Regions from separate parts of the Paenibacillus sp. FSL P4-0081 genome, predicted to be linked through region 3. Evidence: predicted binding sites of a transcription regulator. Region 3 holds the regulator's gene; each other region holds the start of a gene.

Region 1 (10,121 bases), 3.1 Mb from region 3:
TCCGGCTGCTACTCCGCAGCTGCCGGATATCACGTACCGCTACTCCGGAGAAGAACAGAATGAAGTGCCGGTGAAGCTTAATGAGCCGATCGACAGCAAGCTGATGTATTCCTCGTTCTCCGAGCTGAGCAGTCTGCTGGAGAGCCAGATAACAGATATCGCGAATTACCGCTTTGATTCACAGGAGAGCGAGGTGGGCAAGTTCGTGCTTCATCCGCTGGTGGACAATAAGTGGTCGCTGTTCAGGGTAAGGCTGGAGCTGATCAACAGCGATCAGAAGATTGTGGCGTACCGCTGGCCGCAGATTGAGATCGGTGCAAGCCGGAGTGATAATCTGCAAAAGGTGCTTCCGGCCTCACAGGCGCTCAGCAGCCTGATCGAGAAGTATTTTCCGGCCGATTCTGCGGTGAAAGAGATTGAGCTTGGCTATTACGGCGAATTGTTCAATTCCGAGAGTCAGGTGGCTTCGCCGATGTGGCGGTTTATGCTGGAGAACGGCAGTGCCTATTACGTGGATGCGATAAGTGCGGACATTATCAGTCCCAAGACAACAGAGTAGAAGGAGCAGGAGAGATATGGGGATTTCATTTACAGTACTGTCCAGCGGTTCTACCGGGAATGTGACGGTGGTGCGGAACGGCGAGACCACGCTTATGATCGATGCGGGCCTTAGCGCCAAACGGATAGATGAGCTGCTGGCGATGCGTGAGCTGACAGGAGCAGAGTTAGACGGGATTCTTGTGACCCATGAGCATTCCGATCATATTAAAGGGCTTGGGGCGATGGCGCGCAAATATGATCTTCCGATCTATGCGAATACCAATACCTGGGGAGCGATAGAGAAGGGGATCGGCAAGATTCCCGAGCATAACCGGGTCATTATGGAAACCGGGCAGCACCGGGATTTCGGCAGTATGCGGGTAGAGTCGTTCGCGATTTCCCATGATGCGGCGGAACCGGTAGCCTACAATTTCTATGACGGCAAAGAGAAGCTATGCGTAGCCACAGACCTCGGGTATGTCAGCGACAAGGTAAGGACGGCAATATCGGATGCCGATGTGCTCGTGCTGGAATCGAATCATGATATTGAGATGCTGCGGATGGGACGTTACCCGTGGAATACGAAGCGGCGGATTCTTGGCGATCTGGGGCATCTGTCCAATGAGGCAGCGGGAGCAGCGCTCAGCGAGATTCTGACGGGGCGGACCAAACGCACCTATCTGGCTCATTTGAGCAGGGACCACAACATGATGGATCTGGCAAAAATGTCCGTACGCGGGGCAATGGAGGACCGGGGCTGCTTCTTCAAAGACAGCGAGTTCAGGCTCTGTGACACCTATTATGACCGGCCTACGCCATGGGATAAGGTGAGCCAGTCATAAGGCGGTCCACTTCAGTGATTTTGTGCTCCAGCTCCTGGCGGGAGAACAGCCCTTTGTCAATCAGCAGCTCGATCATCGCACTTTGGACAAGAATCAGGTGGTAGTGTTCATCCTTAAGATCACCCAGCTTGCCGATAAACTGTACCAGGTCCATACTTGTTGAGAATGACTCCATAGTCCGGCCCTCCTTTTGAAATGGATTGTAGCGGGAATGTAAAAAATTCGCATCTTTTTAACACAGAAAAAATGTGGGCGGTGCTGCTGCCTGTGATACAATCATATAGAACGTTCCTTTAAGTTATGAGCTGTTGCCGCTTCTAATTCTAGTGTAGTCTTTTAGGTTGCAAAATATTCCGGATACAAGCTTATAAACTTTTTAGTAGGTTGCAAGAATAGGAGAGTCCCCTTGCGCTTAGAACCCACAGGAATGTGGTGAATGAATCAAGTGAAACCTTTTAGCACTTTGTGAAGTCTAAGAGATATAGCGGTTAAGCTCGGGCGTGGTTGCTTGGCGTTCAGGTCTTGAATGCGGTGGCAATAGAGGGGAGAGGATTTAACGTGGGATTGTTTGATGATGATTTCTATTCAACCAAGGTGTCGCGGCGCAGAGCCGGCAAACAGGGTACCTCCAAAGGATACGCCGAAGGGAAATGGTCTGTCCGCAGGTCACGGCGTTCGCTGGCAACATGGCAGGTATCGCTGATCAGCTCCGTATGCAGTGCGGTTGTGGCTGTATTGCTGTTCAGTCTGGTTACGGGACAGCTCACCGAGGAGAAAGCACAGGCCCCGGCAGTCATTGACAAGGTGGCTGTGAGCAGTGCGGATCCGTTTGACCGGATTATTCAGGCTGCTGCGCTTGTCCGCCCGGCGGCAGTAAGCATCATTAACCATAAGGAAGACAACAAGGAACTTAATATTCTCGATGAGTCTGCATTAGGATCGGGAGTTATCTATAAAAAAGATGAAGATAAGGCATATATCATTACCAATAATCATGTGATTGAAGGCTCCAGCAAGCTGGAGGTTGTTACCGTGGATGGTGTTACCCGCAAAGCAGAGCTGGTCGGTGCCGACAAGGTGAGTGATATCGCAGTGCTCTCTATTGATTCCAAAGGTATCAACACGGTTGCGCAGATCGGGGATTCCTCCAAACTGCGTCTGGGTGAGACGGTCATTGCGATCGGCAACCCGCTGGGCCTCGGCGATACGCTGACCTCTGGCATTGTGAGCAATACAGAGCGGACGATCCCGGTATCTCTGAACCAGGATGGGGTATACGACTGGGAGCAGGAGGTTATCCAGACCGATGCTGCCATTAATGAAGGCAACAGCGGGGGTGCACTGGTTGACCTGGACGGCAAAGTGATCGGCATCAACACGATGAAGATTTCGGATACGGGTGTGGAGGGGCTGGGATTCGCGATTCCTGCCAACCATGTAATGGAGACAGCGGATGAGCTTGCGGCTAACGGAAAAATTGCCCGTTCCTACCTGGGCGTGTACTCTGTAGATTTGAATAATCCGTATGTACCGCTTGCTGAAGACCAGCGCAAAGAGCTTAACCTTCCAACTACGGTAACCGACGGGGTTGTAGTATTGGATGCGGTGGGTCCGGCAAAGGATGCAGGCCTGCAATTCAATGATGTAATTACCAAGTTCGATGATAAATCGATTACTTCCACCTTGTCCCTGCGCAAATATCTGTACGACCATACCAAGATCGGCGATGATCTGCAAATTACATTTTACCGCAATGGTGAAGTGAAGCAGGTGACGGTACAGCTTCTTGAGAAACCCGAGGAATAAAACCGGAAGCCGCCGTATATAATAATAAGGCAGTCAGGATAACGGAAACGGTTCATGCCGTCCTTTTATGCAAAATTTAAGAGGACGGAGCCCGTTTCAAGTCCAAATTAATGGGGTAAACAATGATATCGGCTATAAATATTACTATTTAGACCAACTGGTAACCCTTACATTGGGAAGAAGACCTTATAAGGGAAAAAACGGAGAAATTCGGATAGGACAGCTTGCCTTTGTTAATAAGGTGTGGTAACATGAAATTATTCATACAATTGATACCTAATTCTCGCATTGAAAAGGGCTGTCAAATGAATCACAACCTTTCTCAATGTGTGAATTTTTTCTTTGTCTGAAGATAAAAAGAACATATTAATTTAAATTTGTGGAGGTAACACACATGCAAACAGGTACAGTTAAATGGTTCAACGCAGAAAAAGGATTCGGTTTCATCGAAGTTGAAGGCGGAAGCGACGTATTCGTTCACTTCAGCGCAATCACTGGCGACGGCTTCAAAACTTTGGACGAAGGCCAACGCGTTGAATTCAACGTTGTTCAAGGCAACCGCGGACCACAAGCCGAAAACGTTGTAAAACTGTAATTAATAGAAGGTACCGTCCCCGCTTGTGAAAGTTGGGACGGTCTTTTTTTATCGTTACTCAGCTTGTAACATAAAGGAAGGGAGGAACGGCAATGAACTACCGGAAGAAGCCTTTGGAGGAAGTACCGGAAGAAAATACCGCAATATGGGCCTGTACCAACGATGGATGTAACGGATGGATGAGGGATAATTTCGCATTTGAGCATGCGCCTTCTTGCCGTCTCTGTCATTCCCCGATGGTTCGTAGCATGAAGATGCTGCCGCAATTGCTTAATTCGAATGGCGATCTCAAATCGCTTAAGAAAGGTATTTCCATTACCTAAACCAATGCCTTTATGAACCAAGACAACTATAAATGATGGACAAATCCAAGACGGTGAAACCGTCTTATTTTTTTTGCTTTCTTTATGTAATATTGTGATATTTGTCACAAATTTATTGAATTTCATGCTCAAACAGGGTGTATAATGTGATAATTATCACACTTTAGGCCCTGAAAATTTGACAGAATAGACATATCGAATGGGGAGAAGGAAGGGGAGAAATATGGATACAGTAATGCTGTCGCGTATACAATTTGCGTCGACGACGATTTTTCATTATTTCTTTGTGCCGGTATCAATCGGACTAGCGCTCTTAATTGCTATTATGGAGACCATGTACGTTAGAAAAGGCAATGAAGAGTACAAAAGAATGGCGCAATTCTGGGGAAAGCTGTTCCTCATTAACTTCGCAGTAGGCGTAGTGACAGGGATATTGCAGGAGTTCCAGTTCGGAATGAACTGGTCTGACTATTCGCGCTTCGTCGGTGATGTTTTTGGAGCCCCGCTAGCTATTGAAGCCTTGTTGGCATTCTTCCTGGAGTCCACGTTCATCGGAATCTGGATCTTCGGCTGGGATAAAGTATCCAAGCGTATTCATCTATTATCGATCTGGCTGGTAGCCTTCGGAACGATGCTCTCGGCATTCTGGATTCTGGCCGCCAACTCGTTCATGCAGCATCCGGTAGGTTTCCAGATCAACAACGGACGGGCTGAAATGAATGATATCTTCGCACTGATTACAAACGGTCAGCTGCTGGTGGAGTTCCCGCATACAGTGCTTGCCGCATACGCTACAGGCGCATTCCTGGTAACGGGGATCAGTGCTTATAAATTGCTTAAGAAGCAGGACGTGGCCTTTTTCCGTAAATCGTTCGAGATCGCGGCCATTGTCGGTATTATCTCTTCATTTGGCGTAGCTGTTGCCGGACATGCCCAAGCGCAGTATCTGGTTGAAACACAGCCCATGAAGATGGCTGCTTCTGAAGGGCTATGGGGTGAGAGCGGCGACCCGGCACCTTGGACAGTCTTTGCTAATATCGATACAGAGAATCAGACCAGCAGCGGAGAGGTGCAGATTCCGTATCTGCTCAGCTTCCTGTCTTACAGTAAATTCTCCGGTGAAGTTAAGGGTATGCTGGAGCTCCAGAAGGAGTACGAATTAGCGTATGGACCTGGAGATTATATCCCGCCTGTCAAAACAACCTTCTGGAGCTTCCGGATCATGGTTGCGGCAGGCTCGCTAATGATTGCACTTGGCGTGTATGCCATCTACCTCATGTGGCGCAAGAAGATGAACAAACCCAATACCTGGTTCATGCGGTTCATGTTCTGGGGGCTGCTGCTTCCGCCGATTGCCAACACGTCAGGCTGGATTATGACGGAGATCGGGCGTCAGCCATGGACAGTATTCGGACTTATGACTACGGAAGACAGTGTATCACCTAATATTACAAGCGGACAGGTGCTGTTCTCGGTGATTTCGTTTACCGCAATCTATGCCATACTGGGTGCGGTAATGATCGGCCTGTTCATCAAGGTTATCAAAAAAGGTCCTTATGCTATGGATAACGAACACGGTGAATCCCACGATCCGTATAACAAGGAGGGCTAACCCATGTCACTTAATGAATTATGGTTTCTGCTGATTGCAGTGCTGTTTGTCGGGTTCTTCTTCCTTGAAGGCTTTGACTTCGGTGTAGGGATGGAGACGCAGATTCTGGCCAAGAATGATACAGAGCGCCGGGTACTGATTAATTCCATCGGGCCGTTCTGGGATGCGAATGAGGTATGGCTGATTACGGGAGCGGGCGCGATGTTTGCCGCCTTCCCGCATTGGTATGCGACGCTGTTCAGCGGATTCTATATCCCGTTCGTGTTCGCTCTGCTGGCGCTGATTGCCCGAGGTGTTGCCTTTGAATTCAGAGGTAAACGCGATTCGAAGACGTGGCAGAAAACCTGGGATGTCTGCATCTTCTTCGGCAGCTTCCTGCCGCCGTTCCTGCTGGCTGTGGTGTTTGCCAGCTTCATCAAAGGCTTGCCGATTGACGGGGATATGCAGATGTATGCCGGTTTCTTCGATATCGTAAATGCCTATACAGTTGTAGCGGGAATTACAGTAGTCCTGCTGTGTCTGGTACATGGACTGATGTTCACTACGCTCCGCACCCTGGGAGACTTGCAGGAGCGGGCCCGTAAGCTGGCCCAGAAACTGCTGATTCCTCTGGCAGTGCTGCTGGTGGCCTTCGTTATAATGACGTACAACATGACAGATATCTTCGACAAACGCGGAACCCTGTTATGGATTGTAGTTGCTCTAGGCGTAGTTGCGTATCTGCTCTCCGGATACTTTATGACCAAGAAGAAGGATGGTTATGCCTTCGGAATGACCGGGGCAGTAATGGCGCTGTCGGTAGCTTCGATCTTCATCGGACTGTTCCCGCGGGTGATGATCAGCTCGCTGGATCAGGCGTTCAACCTGACGATTACGAATGCGGCTTCCGGCCACTATTCACTGAAGGTAATGACGATCGTGGCGCTGACCTTGCTGCCATTCGTGCTTGGTTATCAGATCTGGAGTTATTTCATCTTCCACAAACGGGTTCACGAGAAGGAGCATCTTGAATACTAATGGATAAAAATTTGCTTGGGTACAAAGGAGTAAAGCCTGTCTTTCTGATTGTCGGCTTCCTTACCCTGGTGCAAAGCCTGTCCATTCTTCTGCTGGCGAAATCGCTGGCCGAAGTTGTCTCTGCGCTGTTTGCGGGAGAACCGCTGAAGGAACAAGGGGCTAAATCGCTCTTGTTCCTTCTTGCGTTTCTCGTGCGCCATGCCTGTGCCATGCTGATGAGCCGCACATCTTACCGCTTCGCGGAAGCTACCGGCAGCAGCATGCGGAGACAAATGATGGACAAGCTGTTCCAGCTGGGACCGAGGCTGGCAGGTGACCGGGGAACCGGGAACGTGGTCACACTTGTGCTTGAAGGAGTAACCAAGTTCCGCACTTACCTGGAACTGATTATTCCGCGGATGGTCGGTATGGCAGTAACACCGGCTCTGCTGCTTGTCTATGTATATACCCAGGATACGTCCAGCGGTGTCATTCTTACCTTAACGATGCCGATCATCATTGTCTTCATGATTCTGATCGGTATGACGGCCCGCAAGCAGATGGACCGTCAGCTGAAGTCCTATCGTACACTTTCCAATCATTTCGTGGATTCGCTGCGCGGGCTGGAAACCCTGAAATTCCTTGGACGCAGCCGCAGCCATAGCGAGAGTATTGCAGCGGTCAGCGACCGCTACCGCTCGGCCACGATGCGTACGCTGCGCGTGGCGTTCCTGTCTTCATTCGCAATGGACTTCTTCACCATGCTGTCGGTGGCATCGGTAGCGGTAAGCCTTGGGCTGCGTCTGGTCAATGAGCAGATGACACTGGTTACGGGGTTAACAATCCTGATTCTGGCCCCGGAATATTTTCTGCCGGTACGGCTGGTGGGCGCGGACTTCCATGCCACACTCGACGGCAAGGAAGCCGGAGAAGCGATGAAGAGCATTATTGACCGCGAGACCGTGCAGGCGAAGCTGCTGGAGCCGGGGGAAGAGGAAGCTATACAAGATGGGAAGGCTCCGGGAGCGTTTTTCACGTGGAACAATAACAGCTCTTTACGGCTTAACGAAGTTAGCGTCAAATATGAAGAAGAAGGTGCATCCTCGCTCGAGGAGGTGCAGCTTGAATTGAACGGAAATGCGAAGATCGGCATTATCGGGGAGAGCGGGGCAGGTAAGTCTACACTCGTGGATATCCTGGGCGGCTTCCTTCATCCGACCTCCGGCAATATCACGATTAACGGGAATGTGGTCAGTGCACTTACGGATGAGGAGTGGCGCAAGCAGACTGCTTATATCCCGCAGCGTCCTTACATCTTCAGCGGCACACTGGCTGACAATGTGCGGTTCTATTATCCGGAAGCTACACAGGAAGCTGTTGCGGCTGCACTGGAGTCTGCCGGATTATCGAAGCTGATATCCTCGCTGCCTGGCGGCTTGGATGAAATGATTGGGGGCGGCGGACGTCCGCTCAGCGGCGGACAAGAGCAGCGTGTGGCACTGGCCCGTGCTCTCTTGAGCAGCCGCCCGGTTATGCTGCTGGATGAGCCGACGGCTCACTTAGACATTGAGACAGAATATGAGCTGAAGGAAACGATGCTGCCGCTGTTCGAAGGCAAGCTGGTATTCCTGGCTACGCACCGCCTGCACTGGATGACCGACATGGATCTGATTGTCGTCATGCAGCAGGGACGGGTAGCTGAAGTAGGCACACACAGCGAGCTGACAGCCCGTAAGGGTGCTTACTATGAGATTATTCAAAGTCAATTGGAGGGAATCCATTGAAACGTGAAGGATGGTTTGCTCCCTATTACTCTGCCTACTTCTGGCGGTTCGTGCTGATCATTGCATTAGGCGCACTGACGATCTTCTCGGCGTCTTCCCTGATGTATACCTCAGGCTTCCTGATCTCGAAGGCATCGATTCCGCCGGAAAATATACTGATGATCTATGTACCAATTGTCGGCGTGCGCACGTTCGGAACCAGCCGGGCCGTCATCCACTATGTGGAGCGGCTAGTAGGACATGATACCATTCTGCGCATTCTCTCGAAGATGCGCATCCGGCTCTACAACATTCTGGAGCCACAGGCTTTGTTCCTGTCCTCGCGCTTTCGGACCGGGGATATTCTCGGCATGCTGGCCGACGATATCGAATATCTGCAGAATGTGTATCTCCGCACGGTCTTTCCGAGCATCATCGCACTCCTGATCTATGCGGTAGCCGTTATTTCGCTCGGCACGTTTGATCTGGCGTTCGCCCTGCTTATGGGCCTGTACATGCTGATCCTGGTGGCCGTATTGCCGCTGATCTCCCTGCTGTTCACCCAGAAGCGTCAGCGTCAGGTGAAGCAGGAGCGCAACCGGCTGTATCAGAAGCTGACCGATGCCGTGCTGGGTCTGGGCGACTGGGTCATCAGCGGACGGCAGAGCCAGTTCGTCGACACCTATGAGGCCGACGAACAGACCGTCGCCCGGACGGACGGTGCGCTGCGGCGCTGGGCGCGGCTGCGCATGTTCATCGGCCAAGCCGTTGTCGGGCTTGGCGTGCTGTCCCTGCTCTACTGGGCAGGCGGACAGTATGCCGATGGAGCGATTGCCGGAACGCTGATTGCCGCGTTCGTGCTCGTCGTCTTTCCGGTAGCGGATGCCTTCCTGCCCGTATCGGAGGCCGTGGAGAAAATTCCGCAATACCAGAATTCAATGGAGCGCTTGAATGGGGTGGAGGCAGCGGAGGGAGCCGTGCCGCTTGCGGCCGAAGCAGCCAAGAATGCAGAAACCAAAGCGAAGGCGGCTGCCGCTGTGCAGGTGATTCAGGCCAGCGGTCAGGCCCATATTGAACTGAAGTCGGCGGGCTACCGCTATGCGGCGGGAGACGACTGGTCAGTGCAGAATATGGTGCTGAACCTGCCGCAGGGCCGGAAGGTTGCCGTGATTGGCCGCAGCGGAGCCGGTAAATCGACGCTGCTCAAGATGGTACAAGGCGTAATCACGCCAACCATCGGCTCAGCCACGATTAACGGAATTGACGCTGCGGCTTACGGTGAGCAGATTCCGCAGCTCATCGCCGTGCTGAACCAGAGCCCGCATCTGTTCGACACCACGGTGGCGAACAATATCCGGCTCGGGGACCCGGGTGCTTCGGAGGCAGCGGTTAAGCAGGCGGCAGCCCTGGCGAAGCTGGATCCATTGATCTCTTCGCTGCCGGAGGGCTATAACACTCCGGTACGCGAAGCAGGGCAGCGCTTCTCCGGCGGAGAGCGCCAGCGGATCGCACTGGCCCGTATTCTGCTGCAGAATACGCCGGTTGTTGTGCTCGATGAGCCAACGGTAGGCCTTGACCCGCGCACGGAGCGCGAGCTGCTGGCCACCATGTTCGAGGCGATGGCGGGCAAGACGCTGATCTGGG
Region 2 (10,121 bases), 260 kb from region 3:
CAGGACCTACCTGAGCGCCGGATTTTTCATCCTTACCGCCGTTGATTGCATACAACAGGGCTTTTGCCAGGTTGGCACGGGCACCGAAGAACTGCATTTGTTTACCGATACGCATTGGGGATACGCAGCAGGCAATTGCGTAATCTTCACCCCAGTATGGACGCATTACATCATCGTTCTCATATTGGATCGCACTGGTTTCGATGGAAACCTTAGCACAATATTTTTTGAAGCCTTCAGGCAGCTTTTCGGACCACAGTACGGTCAGGTTCGGCTCTGGTGCAGGACCCAGGTTGTACAGGGTATGCAGGAAACGGAAGCTGTTCTTAGTTACGCGTGTTGTTCCGTCTTCAGCCATACCACCGATGGATTCAGTTACCCAAGTAGGGTCGCCGGAGAACAGATCATTATAGTCAGGCGTACGCAGGAATTTCACGATACGCAGTTTCATTACGAAATGGTCAACGATTTCTTGTGCTTGCTCTTCAGTAAGAGTACCTTCTTCGAAATCACGTTGTACATAGATATCAAGGAAAGAGGATACGCGTCCGAGGGACATTGCCGCACCGTTTTGCTCTTTAACTGCAGCCAGATAACCGAAGTATACCCATTGAGTAGCTTCTTTGAAGTTATTAGCTGGTTTAGAGATATCAAGACCATGAGCAGCAGCCATTTGTTTCAGTTCGCCCAGAGCACGCATTTGCTCGGACAGCTCTTCACGCAGACGAATTACTTCTTCTGTCATGGAATCTACTTCAAGTTCAGTCAATTGTTGTTTCTTGTCTTTAATCAGGAAATCAATACCATACAGGGCAATACGGCGATAGTCGCCGATGATACGTCCGCGGCCATAAGCATCAGGAAGACCTGTAATTACGCCGGATTTACGCACAGCTCTCATGTCTGGTGTATATGCATCAAATACGCCTTGGTTATGCGTTTTGCGGATGTTCGTGAACATGTCAACGATATTTTGCGGAAGCTCGAAGCCATAAGCTTTAGTGGCGTCGATCATCATTTTGATACCGCCGAACGGTTGAATGGAACGTCTGAAAGGAGCATCAGTCTGAACGCCGACAATTTGTTCCTTATCCTTGTCGATGTAGCCTGGATTGTGGGAAGTGATCGTGGAGACAGTATCGAGGGATACATCCCATACTCCGCCTCTTTCTCTTTCTTCCTTGCTAAGCTGGGAGATAATCTTCCACAGTTCAGTGGTGTTGCTGGTAGGACCTACCAGGAATTCTTCATTTCCTTCATAAGGCTTGATGTTCTTGGCAATAAAGTTATTAACGTCAACTTTCTTAGCCCATGTACCCTTAGTAAAACTTCTCCAACCCGACTTAACCTCTTGTACTTCTCTTTCAATCACCGACATGCTAAATCCCTCCATTTATATTTAGTATATTTGTAGAGATCGCGGGCTTGAAGGTTAATCCCGTGTCTCGTGATCCCATAGCTATTGGTTGTTATAAAATTCACAATCGCGGCTTCATAACTGGGATCGTTGTTTATATAAACATTTTAGTTTATTTTCTGAAAAAGGACTGTGACAAATATCACTCTTTCGGTGATATTTGTCACTTCCATCCAGTTCCATATTAACCTTTAACCTTGTTCTTTGCCAGACAATCTTAAATTAGTTGTCGAATCTTCCATAGAATGCGTTGCGGTATACATCAGCAAGTTCAGATACCAGCGGCATTTTTGGATTGGCAGTTGTACATTGGTCTTCAAATGCACGGTCAGCCAGGTAATCTACACGGGATTCGAAGTCCTTAGGATCAAAGCCAAGAGCCGAGAAGGATTCTTCGATACCGAGTTTTTTGTTCATGTCGCGGATTGCATTGATCAAGCTGGTTACGCCTTCTTCGGTTGTGCGTGCTGGCAATCCCAGGATACGGGCAATTTCAGCATACCGTTCGTCAGCTACAAAGTGCGAATATTTAGGGAACGAAGCGAACTTCGTAGGTTTCTTGGCATTGTAACGGATAACATGCGGCATCAGGATGGCATTGGTACGGCCATGTGCTGTGTGATACTGTCCGCCCCATTTGTGCGCCAAGCTGTGGTTGATACCCAGGAATGCATTAGCGAAAGCCATACCTGCCAGAGTCGAAGCGTTGTGCATTTTTTCGCGGGCAAGCTTGTCGCCTTGCAGTGCGGATTTCTCCAGCCACTGGAATACCAGTTGAATGGCTTTGATTGCCAGACCATCGGAATAGTCACTAGCCATTACAGATACATAAGCTTCAATTGCATGTGTCAATACATCCATACCTGTATCGGCAACAGCAGTTTTCGGCAAGCTGTATACAAACTCCGGATCAATAATAGCTACGTCTGGAGTCAGCTCATAATCAGCAAGCGGATACTTAGTATTATTGCCAGTTGTCTTGTCTGTGATAACTGCGAACGAAGTTACTTCAGAACCTGTACCGGAAGTTGTTGGAATCGCAACGAATTTCGCTTTGTTGCCGAGCTTAGGGAATTTGTATACCCGTTTGCGGATATCCATGAACTTCTGTTTCAGGCCGTTGAAGTCTGCATCCGGGTGTTCGTAGAACAACCACATTCCTTTTGCAGCATCCATTGGGGAACCGCCGCCGAGTGCGATGATGCAGTCCGGCTGGAATCTGTTCATCATTGCAGCGCCTTTTTCTACAGTAGTTGTCGATGGATCCGGTTCAACTTCCGAGAACACTTCGATCGCTACCGGAGTCTGGCGTTGACGCAGGTAATGCTCAACTCTTTCCACATAGCCCAGTTTAACCATCATAGGGTCAGTAATAATAGCTACGCGAGTGATATCAGGCATTTTGGCCAGGTACTGTGTGGATCCCTTTTCGAAGTAAATCTTGTCAGGTACTTTAAACCATTGCATATTCACGGTACGACGGTTCACCCTTTTCACGTTGATCAGATTGATTGCAGTCACGTTTTGCGATACAGAGTTGCGTCCATAAGATCCGCAGCCCAGTGTCAATGAAGGGATATTAGTATTGTAAATATCGCCAATTGCGCCGTGTGTGGATGGCGAGTTGACGAGAATACGTCCGGTTTGCAGACGGTTGGAGAACTTCATGATTACTTCTTCGTTGTTCGAGTGGATAGCCGAGCTGTGGCCCATGCCGCCAAATTCAACGATTTCAGCTGCGCGTTCGATACCCTGATCTGCGTTCTTCACTTTGTAGCAAGCCAGAACAGGGCTCAGCTTCTCAGCGGACAACGGATATTTGGTACCTACGCCTTCAAGTTCAGCTACCAGGATCTTCGTGCCGGCAGGAACCTGAATTCCGCACATTTCAGCGATCTTCACAGCGGATTGGCCGACGATAGCCGGGTTAACCGCACATTTTTCTACATTCATTGCGCCGCTTGTCAGCTTGGCAGCTTCTTCTTTGTTTACAAAGTAGCAGCCGTTCGCAATCATTTTCTTCTTCACTTGGTCAAAAATCGCTTCTTCAATGATAACCGCTTGCTCGGAAGCACAGATCATACCATTATCAAATGTTTTGGAAAGGATAATGTCTGTCACTGCCTGATCAATGTCAGCACTCTTCTCAATGAAAGCAGGAACGTTACCAGGACCTACGCCGAGTGCCGGTTTGCCGCAGCTGTAAGCCGCTTTAACCATTGCCGATCCGCCGGTTGCCAGAATCAGTGCAACGTCAGGATTGTTCATCAATGCGTTTGTTTTGTCCATGGTCGGAAGTTCGATCCATTGGATGAAGTTCTCAGGAGCGCCAGCCTTCACACCTGCATCATGTAGAATTTTGGCGGCTGCCGCACTACACTCTTGCGCTGAAGGGTGGAATCCGAATATAATAGGGTTACGTGTCTTAGCGGAAATCAAAGCTTTAAACATCGTGGTGGATGTTGGGTTGGTTACCGGTGTGATACCCATAATGATTCCGACAGGCTCAGCAATCTTCTGGAAGTTGTCATAAGCGTTATCCTCAATAACGCCTACTGTCTTGTCGTACTTAATTCCGTGCCAGATATATTCAGTTGAGAAGATGTTCTTCGTAATTTTGTCTTCATAGACACCGCGTCCTGTTTCTTCAACGGCCAGCTTAGCCAGGTACATATGTTTGTCGAGTCCGGCCAACGCCATTGCATGAACGATTGTGTTAGTTTGCTCTTGATCCAGTCCCATGAACGCTTCATGAGCTTTCTTTGCTTTATCCACCAAAGTCTGAATATATTCTTCAGCGGTGGTTTGTTTCACTTGGGCGGCGACTTCGTTTTTAACTGCCATCTCCCTCGTCCTCCTGTCAATTTTTAGGTTGTTTTTCTCTACACATTTATCTTATCATATCCTTTTCACCTTGTATAGTGAAATCTTTCACAAAGTATAAAGTTTTTTTTGATTTGTTTTCAAAGCGCTTTCATTCGATCATATTATAGTCTATTCTCCATTTATTGTGTGATAATTCATTTATATTTGTCCGATTTGCGAACGCCCGCCATCTAGCCTCCCCTGCTTTTCTTGAATCCAGCTCTTCAGCCTTGTTTTTCCCCCAGAATAATGGTGCTATCTGATGTTCTTCCTAATCTTCGTCAGCTCTACTCTCCTGCCGCATTCTCTTACATAGAAGTATAAATATAAATCAGAGCAAGCAAAAAGGCAGGAGACCGGGTCTCCTGCCTTAGCGTTATAAATCCTCTATCAAGCATCGTAACCACTCATTCAGCAAGTGACTATTCCACTTTGATAGTATCGAAGAATTTCTCTTGAACAGTTTTGGCGGCAGCGTCGAGCTGGGCTTTGGAATCTGTACCATCCTTAGAGAACAGCTCCTGGATTACATTGGACATGGTTGCGTAGTAATCCTGAGTATTGTATTGTGCTTCAGGCTTACCATCCAGCAGCGCCATAATTTCAGGGCTGTATTGATAAACGATGTCGTACTTGTCATAGACAGCTTTGGTCTTCTTGCCGAAGTCGGAATCAGCAGCATAGTAATCAAGGAGCGGCGGGATGTAGTATTTGCCGTCCGTTTTGCGCTGGCTGATAATCGCGTCAAGAGCTTCAAGGCCTTTGTCAGAGAAGTAATCGAAAGTAATATAGCGGAAGGCCATTTCCTGCTCGTCTTTGCTGGCGTTCGGATTGATAACCAGATAGTCACCGCCGAGTACGCCGGTATGCTTGCCGCCTTTTTCAGCAGCTGGCATCGGGTAAGTAAGTACATCTTCAGGCTTGAGTCCGCCCTGGTTGAGCGCCTGCTCGATAACACCGTCAGATCCGGCCATTACCATAGCAGTACGTCCCTGCTGGAACGCGCCGACAGCATCGCCCCAGCCAAGCGCCCAGTCCTGAGGAACTGCTTTGGCTTCCCATCTCAGCTTCTTATAGAAATCCAGCGCCTTCACACCGGCATCCGAATTGAATGTAGCCACAACCTTACCGCCTTCAATCTTCTGGATTTCACCGCCTGCTTCGAACAGGAAGTTGGTCCAATTCCAGCCTGCTTCGTTGCCTTTACCCATTGGAGCAATACCGGAGATCCCCTTCTTGGTATCCGCTACCCCTTTGGCGGTATTCAGCATATCATCCCAGGTCCAGTCCATTGGAGGGACGGCTACACCTTTTTCATCCAGCATCTTTTTATTAATCATTGTTGTAGTGACATAACCCTTTTGCGTTACGCCATACACTTTGCCGTCAATAATGAACTGATTCTGCAGGACAGGGTTAATCTGATCCTTGAATTCATAGTTGTTCCACAGATCCGTAACATCAGCGACCCAGCCCTTCTCGACCAGGAATTTCGCTTCAGTTGCATAGGTGTTGAAGAAGGTAGGAGCTTCATTCGCCGCCATCTTCACCCCGATTTCGCTTACATTGTACTGCCAGTCATCCTTGACAATCTCTACATTCGGATAGACCTCCTGGAACCGCTTGATCTTGTCATCCTCCTGTGCTCTTACCTCGGTAAGGTCAGGGGTAGGATAGTGAATTTTGATCGTTACTTTTCTCTGGGTGATATCATCTACCGGTGCCTCTGTCGGAGCAGCGGTCTCCTCTGCTGCATTAGTAGCTGCTGGTGCAGGCGTCGCCTCTCCTCCATTTGCCGCCGGTTTGTTCCCGTTATTATTGCCGCCGCAAGCGGACAATAACGATCCCGTCACCAGGAGACATGCTAATACGCTGGAAAATTTACGCATTGAAACTCCCCTTTTCAATTCATAATTAGCTTACAAATTCATCATAAAAGAGAAACCGTTTACAAACGAGGTGTATTTATATTCCTTTCATGTGCAGGTTTACGATCCGTATCTCCCTGCAGCATAATTCTGATCACCCTTTGACAGCCGACAGGGAAACGCCGCGCATAATGAACTTCTGGAAAACAAGGAAGACCAGAATAGGCGGCAAAGAAACAAGGAACAGAATGGCAAATTTGATGTTAGTGTTCAGTGCTTTTACATTAATAACGTATTTATAGATCGCTGTAGCGAGCGTGTACTTCTCCTCACTGTGCATGACAAGCGACGGCCAGAACCAGTCGTTCCAGGCTGTGGAGAAGATAAAGATCGCCAGTGTTGCAAAAATCGGAATGGACAGCGGAACAGCAATGGTGAAGAAGCTTCTCGGCTCAGAGGCCCCGTCAATCCGTGCGGCTTCAAGAATCTCCGGATGAATCCCGTCGAAGAAGTTCTTAAGCAGCAGGAAGAAGAAGGTATTCGCCCCAGCCGGCAGCCAGAAAGCCGCATACTGGTTCAGCAGCCCGAGTTCCTTCAGATTGACAAAGTTCGGGATCATATAGCTCGTGGCCGGAATAAACAGCGTCATCAGGAAGAAGAAGTAGAAGGCCTTGCGGTAAGGCACATTCATCCGCGAGATGCTGAAGGACGCCAGGCCCAGTACAACCAGGGTAGCTACCATGTTTCCGACAAAGATGTACAGCGTGTTCCGCAGGAACATCGGCAGATTGATATAATCCAGCGCATCCTTAAGGTTGCTGAAATGCCACTCCTGCGGGAAAAAATGCGGCGGGAATGAGTTAACCTCAACATTAGACTTAAGTCCGTTGAACATGGTCATCAAAATAGGATATAGCATGCTAAAAATCATTAACAGAATAAAAAACACCATGATTCCGTATACGATTTTGTTGCCGGTCTTCTTAAGATCATGTTCGGAGAGAATCCCTCTGTCTGCGCTCTTCATCCTAGTTGTCCTCCTTGTTAAGCTTGAACTGTAAGATGCCCAAACCGCCCAGAACAACAAACATCAGCATTCCCAGCGCAGTCGCCGTACCATAATCCAGTCTTGTAAAAGCATATTTCACAATGAGCAGCGCATAGGTCAGCGTAGCATTGTTCGGTCCTCCGTCAAGCAGGGCCATCTGCGACTGGTACCCTTGAGAGGTAGCAATGATCTGCAGAATCAGCATGAGCAGAATCAGATTGCGCAGCGACGGCAGCGTAATATGGCGGATGCGGGCCCAGACTCCGGCTCCATCAATCTCAGCGGCTTCATACCAGTCCCTGGGAATACTGAGCACCGCAGCGAGATAGATCAGCATCCCCGAGCCGAATTGCTGCCAGGTCTCCATGAAGACAAGCGAGATCATCGACCACCTGGTATCCGTCAGGAAAGCGATCTGATCTGCCCCCGTGCTGCCAATCAGGGCATTAATCGGCCCGACTGGATCATACAGCCATCTCCATAGTCCGTACAAGACAACCGCTGGCATTACATAAGGCAAATACGCCGCTACGCGTACGAATCCGCCGAATTTCCTCAGCTCGGAGATCGCAATTGCAAAAGCAATCGGTACCCAGAAGCCGATCACAAGGCAGAGCAGCATGTAATACAGGGTATTCTTCACAGCGATCAGGACATCCGGATCCGTGAGTGCTCTGGCGTAATTGTCCATGCCTACGAATGTATTTCCTTTGACGAAGTCCACCGTGTAGAAGCTGTACAGGAATCCTTTGAAGATAGGCACCCACATAAACATAATAAAGATGATGATCGCGGGGACGAGGAACATAAAGCCCCAAAAATTCTTTTTCCAGCGGTTCTGTTTATACGGCTTGCTCTCGAGCTCCGCTGGCAGGTGATCATGTAACGCAGCAGACTGGTTCATTCTGGCTCCCTCATTCCTTTCGTCTTTCAGCACTTTCGCAAAGTGCTTCCTACCTTAATTGTAGAAAATGAGGGGGAGGCTGAACATGTCTATATCTATGGCAATCGTAAGCGTTCTTACTTCTTCAGTTCACTGGGGCTGATTCCGTAGTATTTTTTGAAAATCTTGCTGAAATGCTCCGGCGACTCATACCCCACCCGCTCGGCAATCTCATACCGGCGCAGATCGGTATTCAGAATCATCTCCCGGCTGTCCTCCATCCGCAGCTTGATGACATATTCCCACAGGTTATGGCCTGTATTTTTCTTGAACAGATAACTCAGATAGTTGGGGCTGACATGGTTCTTCTTGGCAACCTCATGGATCGTTAAGCCCTTCTGGGCGTAATTCCCGTCAATATACTCCTTGGCCTTCTGCACAATCAGATTGCTGTGCGTATGCAGCTCCTCGGGTGACGGATCAGCGGCATAGTTGTTCCAGTTGAAATCGCCATAGTAGAACACATAGTGATCGGCATGCTCTTTGTTCCATAGAATGGCCTTCGAGGCCTGGCGGTTCAGTACATCCATGAAGCTAATCCCCTTGAGAATCTGGCTGATGCCGATTACAGCATTCAGATGCAGATAGCGGTGGATATTGAAATGCAGACTGCGCCCGAGCACATCAAGCCGTCCTACCTGGCCGGTGGCCGATTCCTCGTAGCTCTTCTCATCCCACTGGATAATCACTGTAATCTCCTGGTCCGGTGAATAGAAGGCTGTAGAGTTCCACTCCTGATCGAGCAGCTCCTTGGCAATATTCAGGGCGGCATAACGCAGCAGACTGCGGTCACGGGAAGTATATTTCTGCTCACGCCGTTCTTCCGGCATGGGGAGCTTGATTTTGATGACGGCAAAAAATGGTCCCTGCAGCTTCAGCTCATCCAGCTTACGCAGCTCCTCCTCCCTCCCCAGCACTGAAGCGGTTTCGGCAAGCAGCGTATTCAGCAGTTCGCTATACTCCGGTAGAGGCTCCTCCAGGCGGAAGCTTTCACTGATCCCGTCCATGTAGGTGGCCAGCTCCGGTGACGGCTTATCCATCTTGAGGACTACACTGCGCACCGAATCAAGGAATTGCTCACTGTTCAGCGGCTTGATCAGATAATCCTTGGCTCCCAGCCGGACGGCCATCTGGGCATACTGAAAGGTCTCATGCGCAGAGATGACGATCGTCTGCACCCAGGGTTTGGCCATTTTGGCATGCTGCATCAGCTCGATGCCGCTCATCGCTCCCATCTGAATATCCGTAACGAGCAGATCAATCTCTTCCATCCGGATACAATCCAGTGCCTCAAATCCGCTGTTCGCGGTATAAATATGGTCAATATCAAGGCCTGAAGCGGCCAGCAGACTGCTTAGCCCTTTACAAATAAGCGGCTCATCATCAACAACCAGTATATTGAACACCTTGATCTCTCCTCTACTCTATAGTCTCTGATTTCGGAAGCGTCACTGTCACCACGGTTCCTCCGCCGGTACGCGGTCCGTAGCTGATCCCGTAATCCTGGCCGAAATGCAGATGCACACGCTGATTGATATTGCGTATACCATATCCGCTGGCCGGGTTGGGGCTTTCATCATTCAGTACATAGTCGATTGCCTTATAATCGACCTGCTTATAGCCGTTATCCTCAATGGTAATCAGAATCCTGTCATTCTGCAGAACGGAGGTGATGATGATTTCGCCGTCCTCATCCATATTTTTGACACCGTGAATAATGGCATTTTCGATTAACGGCTGCAGGGTGATCTTGGGAATCAGATTACTTTTGGTTTCAGGGGCAATATTCCAGATAACGGCGAACACATAGTCATACCGGTGCTGCTGCAGCTTGATATAGGCACTGGCATGCTCCAGCTCCTCCTCGAGCGTGATCAGCTCTCTCCACCGGCTTAAGCTGATCTTCATCAGCTTGGATAATTCCTTGATCATTTCCGCGGATTCCACATTGCCCTCCAGCGAGCTTTTCCAATAAATACT
Region 3 (10,121 bases):
ATGAGCTGTTCGCCGATGAAGACAGTGACCTGGCCTGGTATTTCGATGGTCTGCAGCGTGAGCGCGAAATGGAGACCTTCCAGCCGGAAGGAGACCTGACCTTCTACCGGCAGCTGGCCCTTGCTGTAGGCGACTGGGCAGAGCTGGCTCCGCCTCGGGAGGAAGGATCTGACAACCCGCTGCAGAATATTACCTTCGGGGAGTATATGGAAGAGGTAACCAAACGTCTGAAGGACACCCTTCCGCAATATGAGAGCCGTGAAGCCCAGGAACTGATGATCCAGGAGGTCATGACGGCGCTTGATCAGGATAAGCATCTGCTGATTGAAGCAGGAACCGGCACCGGCAAATCGCTGGGCTATCTGCTTCCGGCCATTTATCACAGTGTCCGCAGTAATCAGAAGGTCATGGTCAGCACGCATACGATCAACCTCCAGGATCAGCTGCGTGAGCGCGACATCCCTCTTTTGACGAGTGTTGTGCCCTTTCCGTTCAAGGCAGCGATCTTTAAGGGGAGAGGACACTATTTGTGTCTCCGTAAGTTTGAACATAGAATTAATAAAAGGGACTTCACAAGTCCCAGGGAAGAAGCGCTTACGGCCGCGCAGATGATGGTCTGGCTGACCCAGACGGAGACCGGCGATGATGAAGAGCTGAACTTAAGCGGGCGCGGCGGTGATTTCTGGGAGACCGTAGCCAGTGATACCGACTCTTGTCTGGGACGCTCATGCCCTTGGTTCAGGAAATGTTATTATCACCGGGCCAAGCATGAAGCCGGGATTTCCGATGTGGTGGTGACTAACCACTCCAAGTTATTCGCAGATGTTAAGGCCGGGCATCAGCTGCTTCCGGCTTACGAGCATCTCATCATTGATGAGGCGCATCATCTGGAGGACATTGCCGGCAAACATCTCGGAATGCAGATGAAATATTTCACCGTGGCGCATACGCTCACCCGTCTGTACAAGGACAGCCGGAGCGGACAGCTGCCTGCCCTGCGCCAGACCCTGCAGTCGTCCGGCAGTGAGCAGGCTTCGGAATGGAGCGGTGTTATCGACCGGATCTATCCGGATCTGCTTACCGTCAAGGAGTCCTGGGATACACTTAGCGACAAGCTCTTCGGCCTGCTGCCTGAACGCAGCGATGCCGGAGCCGGTGAAGCCGGCCAGCTTGTCGCACGCCTGCAGCCGGGCAAGAAGCCCAAAGAGTGGGAGGAGCTGGCTGCTCTGGAGAATACACTCCATCTCAGCTTGAGTGATATCATCCGCAAGGGTGATAAAATGCTCAGTGAGATGCGTGATACGGACAGCCAGTCCTCTTCGGACAGTCTTGTGACGGATATCGGCGGGTTGTTCAAGGACCTGGCCTCCATCCGGGAGCAGATCCGTTTCTTTATGGGACTGAATGACGAGAATATCGTCTACTGGCTGGAGGGGAGCGGCAATTACCGCGGCAAATCGCTGCAGATGTATGCCGTTCCGGTGGATGTGAGCACCCAGCTCAGGGAGCTGTTCTTCGACAAGAAGAAGAGTATCATCCTGACCTCGGCCACCTTGTCTGTGGATAAGTCATTCCAGTTCATGATAGATAATCTCGGTCTTGGTGAGGCTGCAGAGCAGGGCCGTCTGATGACAGCCCTGCTTCCGTCGCCGTTCAAATACCGTGAGCAGGCACTGCTTGTCATTCCCCGTGATTTCCCGAGTGTCAAGGGAAGCATAGGGGATGCCCGCTTTGTGGATACACTGGTCCATTCTCTGGCAGAAACTGCCGTGGCTACCCGCGGGCGGATGCTGGTGCTCTTCACCTCCTACAAGATGCTGCGCCAGGTCTATGATCCGCTGAAGGAGGCCCTGGCTTCGCAGGATATCGCGGTGCTTGGACAAGGCGTAGAAGGCGGCAGCCGGAGCAAGCTGATCCGGCGGTTCCAGGACAGTACAGCGTCAGTCTTGCTGGGTACGAGCAGCTTCTGGGAAGGTGTAGACATTCCCGGTGAAGCTTTGACCTGTCTGGCCATTGTCAGACTTCCGTTCCAGCCGCCTAATCATCCGCTGGCTGAAGCGAAGTCGGAGCTGCTCCAGGCACAGAAGAAGAATCCGTTCATGAAGCTGTCCGTCCCGCAGGCTGTAATCCGCTTCAAGCAAGGCTTCGGGCGGCTGGTCCGCACCGCGCAGGACCGCGGAATCGTTATTGTATATGATACCAGGGTAATCGAATCTTATTATGGGAAGTATTTCCTGTATTCGCTGCCCGGTCCCAAGATGGAGCATATGCTGACGGATCAGATCGTTCCGCGGATTGCAGAATGGCTTGAAGAAGGCGGGGTTTAATAATCCGTCTCCGGTTGATATTATGTATAAGTAATTATTGTTCTGAAGTCCCGTGCTCCACTGCTGCTGCCCAAACGGGCAGTAGTACCCGGAGCACGGTTCCTATAACCGGCTTATCAAGCAGCATATGCTATAAAACCTAAGTGAATGCTTACGAAGCGAGTTTTGCGAAGTTGAATCAAGCAGCATATGCTATCAAAACTTTTAGGAGGAGAAAACATGAAATCGGATAAAATATCGGAGGCCGTCGTTCGCAGACTCCCAGTGTACCTGCGTTTCCTGAACGATCTCCAAAAACGTGAAATCTCAACAGTTTCTTCTCAGGAGCTGGGACAGAAGCTTGATCTCAACCCCGCCCAGATCCGCAAGGACCTGGCTTATTTTGGTGATTTCGGCAGAAAAGGCATTGGTTATGATGTCTCTTATCTGATTGAGAAGATCAGGCATATTCTCAAGCTGGACCAGCAGATTAATGTAGCTCTGGTAGGTGCAGGTAATCTTGGCCACGCCTTGTCGAATTACAATGCTTACTTGAAGGATACGATGAAGATTACAGCTGTATTTGATGCTTATGAGCCTAAGGTAGGCCAGCAGATCAACTCGTTGACTGTTCAGCCGATGAGTGAGCTGGGGGATACCATCCGTGCACAGGGCATCCGCATCGGGATTATTACCGTTCCGGACAGTGAAGCACAGAACGTTGCTGACATTCTGGTGGATTCGGGCATTGAGGCGATCCTGAATTTTGCGCCTGTAATTCTGAAGACTCCGGCCAATATCCGGATTCATGCCGCCGATTTCACTACGGATCTGCAGAGTCTGGCTTATTATTTGCATGACGGAAAGGACGAAGCTGAAGATGAGCAGCAATAAAACCATTATTAAAAACGGGCGTTTTCTGGTGCCTGGCAGCGATAAGCCGGTGCTGAGCGGTTATATGACCATCGAAAATGATCTGATTACTTACATAGGTGAAGATAAGCCTGTAATTGAAGAGGATGCCGAGGTTATTGACGGCAGCCGGCTGCTGTTCATGCCGGGTCTCGTCAACACCCACGGCCATGCGGCGATGTCACTGCTGCGCGGCTACGGCGATGATATGGTACTGCAGGCTTGGCTGCAGGAAAAAATGTGGCCGATGGAAGAGAAATTCACCGGTGATGATGTGTACTGGGGAACCTCTTTGTCCGTTCTTGAGATGCTGAAGGGCGGCACTACGACCTTCCTCGATATGTATGACCATATGGACCGGGTTGCTGAGGTTACCGAGCAGTCAGGCATCCGTGCTGTACTTATGCGCGGTGTTATTGGCCTTTGTCCGGAAGAGGTGCAGAATCATAAGCTCGCGGAGGCGATTGCTTTTGCCCGGAACTGGCATGGCAAGGCTGACGGCAGAATTACTGCAATGCTCTCGCCGCATGCGCCTTACACCTGTCCTCCGGAGTTTTTCATGAAGTTTGTCCAGGCGGCTCATGATCTTGATCTGCCGATGCACACGCATATGTCCGAAACGCGTCATGAAGTGGAGCAGAATGTGGCCGATTACGGCCTGCGTCCGGTCGCTCATCTGGAGAAGCTGGGAATGTTCACCCGGCCGTCCCTGATCGCCCATGGTGTTCATCTGAACGATGAAGAGATTGAGATTCTGGCCCGCCACAATGTTGGTGTATCCCACAATCCCGGCAGCAATCTGAAGCTGGCCAGCGGAGTAGCCCGTGTTCCTGAGCTTCTTAGAGCAGGAGTTAAGGTCTCCCTGGGTACGGACGGTGCGGCAAGCAACAACAACCTGGATATGTTCGAAGAAATGCGGCTGGCCGCGCTGATCCACAAAGGTGTAAGCGGTGATCCTACAGCAGTACCGGCTCCAGAGGCGCTGCTGATGGCGACCGAATATGGTGCACAGTCTATTTTCCTGAACCAGGTAGGCCGGCTTGCAGCAGGGATGAAAGCCGACTTCATTGCGATTGATATTGATCAGCCGCACTTGCTGCCGCATACCGATCTTTTGTCCCATGCGGTATATTCAGCCAGTGCCAAGGATGTGGAGAATGTCTGGGTGAACGGCAAACAGGTTGTGAAGCACGGACAATGTCTGACACTAGATGAAGAAGCTATCCGCCGCAAAGCGCAGGAAACGTTCGAGGGACTGCTTAAACGGTAATACAGGTTTAAAGGGAAAGGAAGCTGCATGTTGAAGAAGAGGAGAAAATGGCTTCCGCTGGGGATTTCCCTGGTTCTGCTCCTTCTGTTCGGACTAAGCCAGTTTTATGCCTACATTATGAAGGATCAGTGGAACGAGCGGAGTGAAGCCAAAGAGATTGCCAGAGCGCGGGCCGGCTTAACTGAGGTAACCAAAGCACAGAAATCCGTCTGGGATGAAAATGCGATATACTGGGTGCTTACCGGAAAAAATGATGCAGGAACCGAGCTGATGGTTTGGGTCCGTTTTACCAAGGAAGGCCAGCCAGCCGGAGGCGACAACGATTTATATGCGGAGGAGCTCAGCAAAGGGACTTCTGAGGCGCAAATCCGTGATATTATAGCTGCCCAGCTTCCGGGTATTACGATTAAGCGGCTGCTGCCGGGAGTGTATAACGGAGAATATGCCTGGCAGCTGTTCTACAAAAAGGACGGCAGGTTCTATTACAGCTTCTATCGCTTCACAGACGGCAGTGCCATCGGTGAAGGGTACAGCCTGCCCAACCGGTAAGCGGCAGCAAGAATGGTCTACAGAAGGAGCGGGAGGACAGTTGAACTGTTCTCCCGCTTTTTATATTAATATAAGCCGTAATTTAAAAGGTTCTTCAAGGGAGAGAACAATCAATAACTATTCTTGGACTTGTGGCCTACTTGGAGCTATGGCTTAATAATAGGGGAGGAATAGATGAATCCATTTCGATGGCATGACAGCTGGATAGCATAAATCAGTATATACGATGATGCATACCGGATTGTCATATCGGAAGTATTCATTCCCGGCATCTGCTTCATACATAATTGAAATTCAGGAGGATCATAAATTTGGAAATTCTAGCCTATTTAGATCAGGCGGTAACGTTGTTCAAAGAGGAGCTGGGGGCAAATTTGTCCGGGATTTATCTGCACGGTTCGCTGGCCATGGGCTGTTTTCATCCGGATAAAAGTGATATTGATCTGCTGATTGTCGTACACGACAAGCTGCCTGTAGAGGTCAGCCGGAAACTGGCCAAGAAAGTGATAGCTTATCACGACAGTCTGCCGAACCGGCGCGGGGTTGAGCTAACTATTGTATTGAAGAAATATTTGAAGAACTTTGTGCATCCGACGCCCTTTGAGTTTCACTTCTCGGACTTTCATCTGGACCGGTACAGAAATGATGAGCATTATCTGTGTGGCGGGTTTGAGGACAGGGATCTTGCGGCTCAATTTGCCGTAGTCTATCAGCGGGGATTTATTCTGTACGGCGAGCCTATCCGCGAAGCGTTTCTGCCGGTAGACCGCCAATACTACCTCGATTCTATCCTTGGTGATATCGGAGATGCTGCTCAGCAAATCATAGATTCTCCAGTGTACTACACATTGAATTTGTGCCGTGTGCTGTATTTTGTGCGGGAAGAAGTTGTGTCTTCCAAAAAGGAAGGCGGGGAGTGGGGCCTGCAGCATTTGCCGTCCAGCTATCACGGGCTGCTGAAGCACTGCCTTGAAGAATATAGCGGTGTGGCGAGTGACAGCAGTTACGACCCGGAGTTATTAATTGATTTTGCAGAATACATGGCCGGCGAAATCAGACAGCACCAAGCCAAGGTGTAAATTCAAACTAACAATGAGTGAAGCGGACTGAGATTCCGTTATCTTGTTCATTTAAGCCCGAAATGGGGTGTATTTGTTAATTAACGGAATCTGAGTCCGCGCCAGCGGCAGACCAGCAAAAGGCGGATTATATTGAAGGGTCGACCTTAATAAAGAGGCAAAGCCCCTTCAGCTTTGGAACTGGAGGAATTAATGCGACTCCTAAGTCCATGTCCTACAAAAGAGAGCGCCGCAGGCATTTATTTGCCTACAGGGTGCTCTTTTTCGATATCCTTACCGGCAAAGCTAATTCTGTACACATTTATTGCCGATAAGAAAGATAATCTACTGAAACATCCAGAAATTAGTATCAAAAATTTTAAATATATTCACACTTTTATGTAAAATCGTATATACACCTGTGATATACTACTACTTGTATCAGGACATGCTTAAGAGCATGTCAGTCTCGGAAGGGCGCTAGACACGCTAGATTGGTCATTATTATAGATTTATGTTCGGTCATTTTTGAGAGGAGGACGTTTCTTGAAACTGCGTCTTATGCCTGTACTGCTAACGTCTCTGCTGTCCGCTGCATTGTTATTCGGTGGCTGGTATTCGTACCGCCAGTTCGCTGTGCAGGAGCCGCTGCAAAAACTTGTATCATCCTATGAGGGAGTGAAGGATTCCCATATTAGTATTAAACGCAATGAGGTCACTTTGAAACTTGATTTGCAGCCGGGCACGAAATTACGTGAGCTCGTGCAGTATGTATCCAAAGAGGGCAGCTCAGCTATCAACGGCCGCACGCTCAAATTGGATGTCGAACAGAACTCCAGCGCTTTGCTGGATGAGTATTGGGATAAAGCCATGTTCTCGGTTGCAGAGGCGATGGAGAGCCGGAAGTATACATTAATCCCTGCCAAGCTGGATGGTCTGAAGACGCAAGACAGCAAGTACAGCGGGGTTATAGCAACAACGGAAATTGATGACAAGAATGTGTATGTGAGTCTGAGCAACGGTAAAGAGAGTAAGTTCATCATTCTGCCGCGTGCGGCGGCTACGATGGGAGTGTGGAACAATGCCTAAGTATTGGAAAGAGGTCCTGGCCGGATTTGTTCCGGTCATGCTGATTTTTATGGTTTTTGTCGGGATTAACATTTTCCCTGTAATTATTGCCTTCGGCATGGTCGCTGCCCTCCTGTTTATTGCCCACGCACGCGGCGGTCTGGCGGTAAATGCAGGTGCAGATAAGAAACGTAAGAAGAATGGGCCGTCCAAGCTGACTTTTGAGGAAATCGGCGGCCAGGACAACGCCAAGCAGGAGCTGCGGGAAGCACTGGACTTTCTGATCCGGCATGAAGAAATCAGCAAATTCGGGATTCGCCCGCTGAAGGGGATTCTGCTGACAGGGCCTCCGGGAACCGGTAAGACGCTGATGGCCAAGGCTGCGGCACATTATACCAACTCAGTATTTGTGGCTGCATCAGGCAGTGAGTTTGTGGAAATGTATGTCGGTGTCGGTGCAGGACGTGTCCGCGATTTGTTCAAGGATGCCCGTACCCGTGCGCTTAAGGAAAATAAGCAAAGTGCCATTATATTTATTGATGAGATTGATGTCATCGGCGGCAAGCGTGAAGGCGGGCAGCAGCGTGAATACGACCAGACGCTTAATCAGCTGCTGACCGAGATGGACGGGATCTATAACAATGAAGCCCCGCGCATTCTGCTGGTAGCAGCAACGAACCGCAAGGAGATGCTGGACTCCGCACTGCTGCGTCCGGGCCGGTTCGACCGCCACATCCAGGTGGACATGCCGGACAAGAAAGGCCGCAAGTCGATTCTCGATCTGCATGCCAAGAACAAACCGCTGCATGAAACGGTAAGCTTGGATAAAATCGCCGAGGAAGCTTATGGCTTCTCGGGTGCACAGCTGGAAAGCGTGATGAATGAAGCAGCGATTTACATGATGCGTGAGAATCTGACCCAGGTAGAGCAGCGTCATCTCTCGATGGCGATTGATAAAGTCATGATGGGTGAGAAGACCGACCGGGAAACGAATCATGAGGAGAAACAGCGGGTAGCGATTCATGAGCTGGGACATGCTATTATGGCTGAGCTGCTGCGTCCGGGAAGCGTTAGCCAGGTTACCCTGACTCCGCGCGGACAAGCTCTCGGGTATGTAAGACATAATCCGCAGACCGAACAGTATCTGTACACGAAGGATTATCTGGAGAATCAGATTATGATTGCCCTGGGCGGAGCAGCTGCCGAAGAGATGTATTACGGCGGACGCAGTACCGGTTCACGCGGAGACTTTGACCAGGCGCTGAATATTGTCGAAACAATGATGAAATCGGGACTTACCTCACTCGGGATTGCTAATCTGCAAATGGTAACCACTGAAGAGCTGATGAAAGAGAATAGTAAAATACTGGATGAGCTAATGGTCCGCACGAATGACCTGCTGAATAAGCAAAGAAATGTATTTGATTACTCTCTTGACATTTTAATGAAGGAAGAAGTTCTCTCCGGGGAGCAATTTCGTTGTCAATTTCGTGACAGTGTCCTTTTACCGGCATAATTCTTTATGCCGGTTATTTTTTTTTACTTTTCAGACATGCTAAGATATCATTATATGTCGGGCTACATATTTTTTTCGACAGACAAGGTACAATACAAAAGTATAGATACCTGAAAGGATGGAGACTTTTAAATGAATTTTAAAAAGATCGGTGTCATCGGCGGTGGCACAATGGGACAAGGGATTGCTGAAATGCTGGCAGCCAAGGGCCTGGATGTAATGCTGGTGGAGAAAACTGCAGACAGACTGAACTACTCCTACGAAATGATCGAGACCAGTCTCGACAAACAGCTGGAGAAATGGGCCATTACCCAAGCGGAGAAGAAACTGATTCTTAGCCGTATCCAAAAAGTGACACATTTTGCTGAACTGAGCTCCTGCGATATGGTCATTGAGACCATCGTTGAAGATCTGGAAGCGAAGCAGAAGGTATTCAATCAGCTCGATCAGGTGTGTCCGAGCCACATTATCCTTGCCAGCAACACGTCAACTTTAAGCTTGACTGAGCTTGCAAGCTCGACAATGTATCCGGAACGCGTAATCGGCATGCACTTCATACATCCTGTAGCGAAGGTTGATCTGGTTGAAATCGTGCGCGGATTGAAAACTTCCGACAGCACCTTTGAAGATACCAAAACCTTTGTTGATGAGATCGTTGAGAAAAAAGGCGTAATGATCTATGAATCCCCGGGATTTGTAACCTCACGCCTCATTTGCCTGTTCATTAACGAGGCTATGCATGTGCTGCAGGAAGGTGTCGCTTCTCCTGAAGATATTGATGATGCTATGCGCATTGGCTACCAGTTCCAGAACGGACCGCTTGAAATGGCAGACCGTTTCGGTCTGGATTCTGTTCTTGCTGCACTTGAGAACATGTTCCGTGAATACGGCGAACTCAAGTACCGTCCTTCCACGATTCTTAAGAAGATGGTACGTGCAGGACAACTGGGTGCGAAATCGGGCGAAGGCTTCTTCAAGTATGACAAGGATGGTGACCGTGTATGAATATCTTAGTTATTAACTCCGGCAGTTCTTCATTGAAATACCAGCTGTATAATATGACAGATGAATCTGTACTGGCCAAAGGTCTGGTAGAACGTATCGGGATGGATTCCTCCATTCTGAACCACAAGCCAACCGGCAAACAGGAAGTAACTGAAGTAAGCGAAATTCTTGAACACAACACGGCAATCCGCAAAGTGCTTGCTTGTCTGACTGACAAGGAACATGGCGTAATTGCTTCCACCGACGAGATCAATGCCGTTGGGCACCGCGTAGTACACGGGGGAGAATTCTTCAAGGCTTCCGCACTTGTAGATGCAGATGCGAAGACGAAGATCCGCCAGCTGTTTGACCTTGCGCCGCTGCATAACCCGGCTGCTATGATGGGGATTACAGCGACTGAAATTAATATGCCAGGTGTGCCTCAGGTTGTTGTATTC

The links. The regulator Rex, encoded in region 3, represses fermentation and respiration genes when NADH is low (regulators of the CRP and FNR family bind a similar motif). The targets are predictions, from matches to a motif close to TTGTGAAATATTTCACAA.
Region 1: a site for Rex is predicted at 4,199-4,216, ahead of P40081_RS35835 (cytochrome ubiquinol oxidase subunit I). Genes of this name have one in related genera too.
Region 2: a site for Rex is predicted at 4,337-4,354, ahead of adhE (bifunctional acetaldehyde-CoA/alcohol dehydrogenase). Genes of this name have one in related genera too.

Annotation. Positions count from the first base shown of each region.
Region 1 covers NZ_CP009280.1:8,374,925-8,385,045, reverse strand. The annotation lists gene yycI (two-component system regulatory protein YycI) at 1-559, shown strand, start outside; gene P40081_RS35860 (MBL fold metallo-hydrolase) at 576-1,382, shown strand; gene P40081_RS35855 (hypothetical protein) at 1,351-1,557, opposite strand; gene P40081_RS35850 (S1C family serine protease) at 1,941-3,188, shown strand; gene P40081_RS35845 (cold-shock protein) at 3,583-3,783, shown strand; gene P40081_RS35840 (cold-shock protein) at 3,876-4,106, shown strand; gene P40081_RS35835 (cytochrome ubiquinol oxidase subunit I) at 4,330-5,718, shown strand; gene cydB (cytochrome d ubiquinol oxidase subunit II) at 5,722-6,735, shown strand; gene cydD (thiol reductant ABC exporter subunit CydD) at 6,735-8,498, shown strand; gene cydC (thiol reductant ABC exporter subunit CydC) at 8,495-10,121, shown strand, end outside.
Region 2 covers NZ_CP009280.1:5,511,157-5,521,277, forward strand. The annotation lists gene pflB (formate C-acetyltransferase) at 1-1,378, opposite strand, end outside; gene adhE (bifunctional acetaldehyde-CoA/alcohol dehydrogenase) at 1,640-4,261, opposite strand; gene P40081_RS23780 (ABC transporter substrate-binding protein) at 4,705-6,171, opposite strand; gene P40081_RS23785 (carbohydrate ABC transporter permease) at 6,305-7,177, opposite strand; gene P40081_RS23790 (carbohydrate ABC transporter permease) at 7,179-8,006, opposite strand; gene P40081_RS23795 (response regulator) at 8,219-9,547, opposite strand; gene P40081_RS23800 (cache domain-containing sensor histidine kinase) at 9,561-10,121, opposite strand, start outside.
Region 3 covers NZ_CP009280.1:5,247,732-5,257,852, reverse strand. The annotation lists gene dinG (ATP-dependent DNA helicase DinG) at 1-2,327, shown strand, start outside; gene P40081_RS22535 (redox-sensing transcriptional repressor Rex) at 2,547-3,200, shown strand; gene P40081_RS22530 (amidohydrolase) at 3,187-4,488, shown strand; gene P40081_RS22525 (cell wall elongation regulator TseB-like domain-containing protein) at 4,516-5,037, shown strand; gene P40081_RS22520 (aminoglycoside adenylyltransferase domain-containing protein) at 5,349-6,116, shown strand; gene P40081_RS22515 (hypothetical protein) at 6,642-7,184, shown strand; gene P40081_RS22510 (AAA family ATPase) at 7,177-8,679, shown strand; gene P40081_RS22505 (3-hydroxyacyl-CoA dehydrogenase family protein) at 8,812-9,684, shown strand; gene P40081_RS22500 (acetate/propionate family kinase) at 9,681-10,121, shown strand, end outside.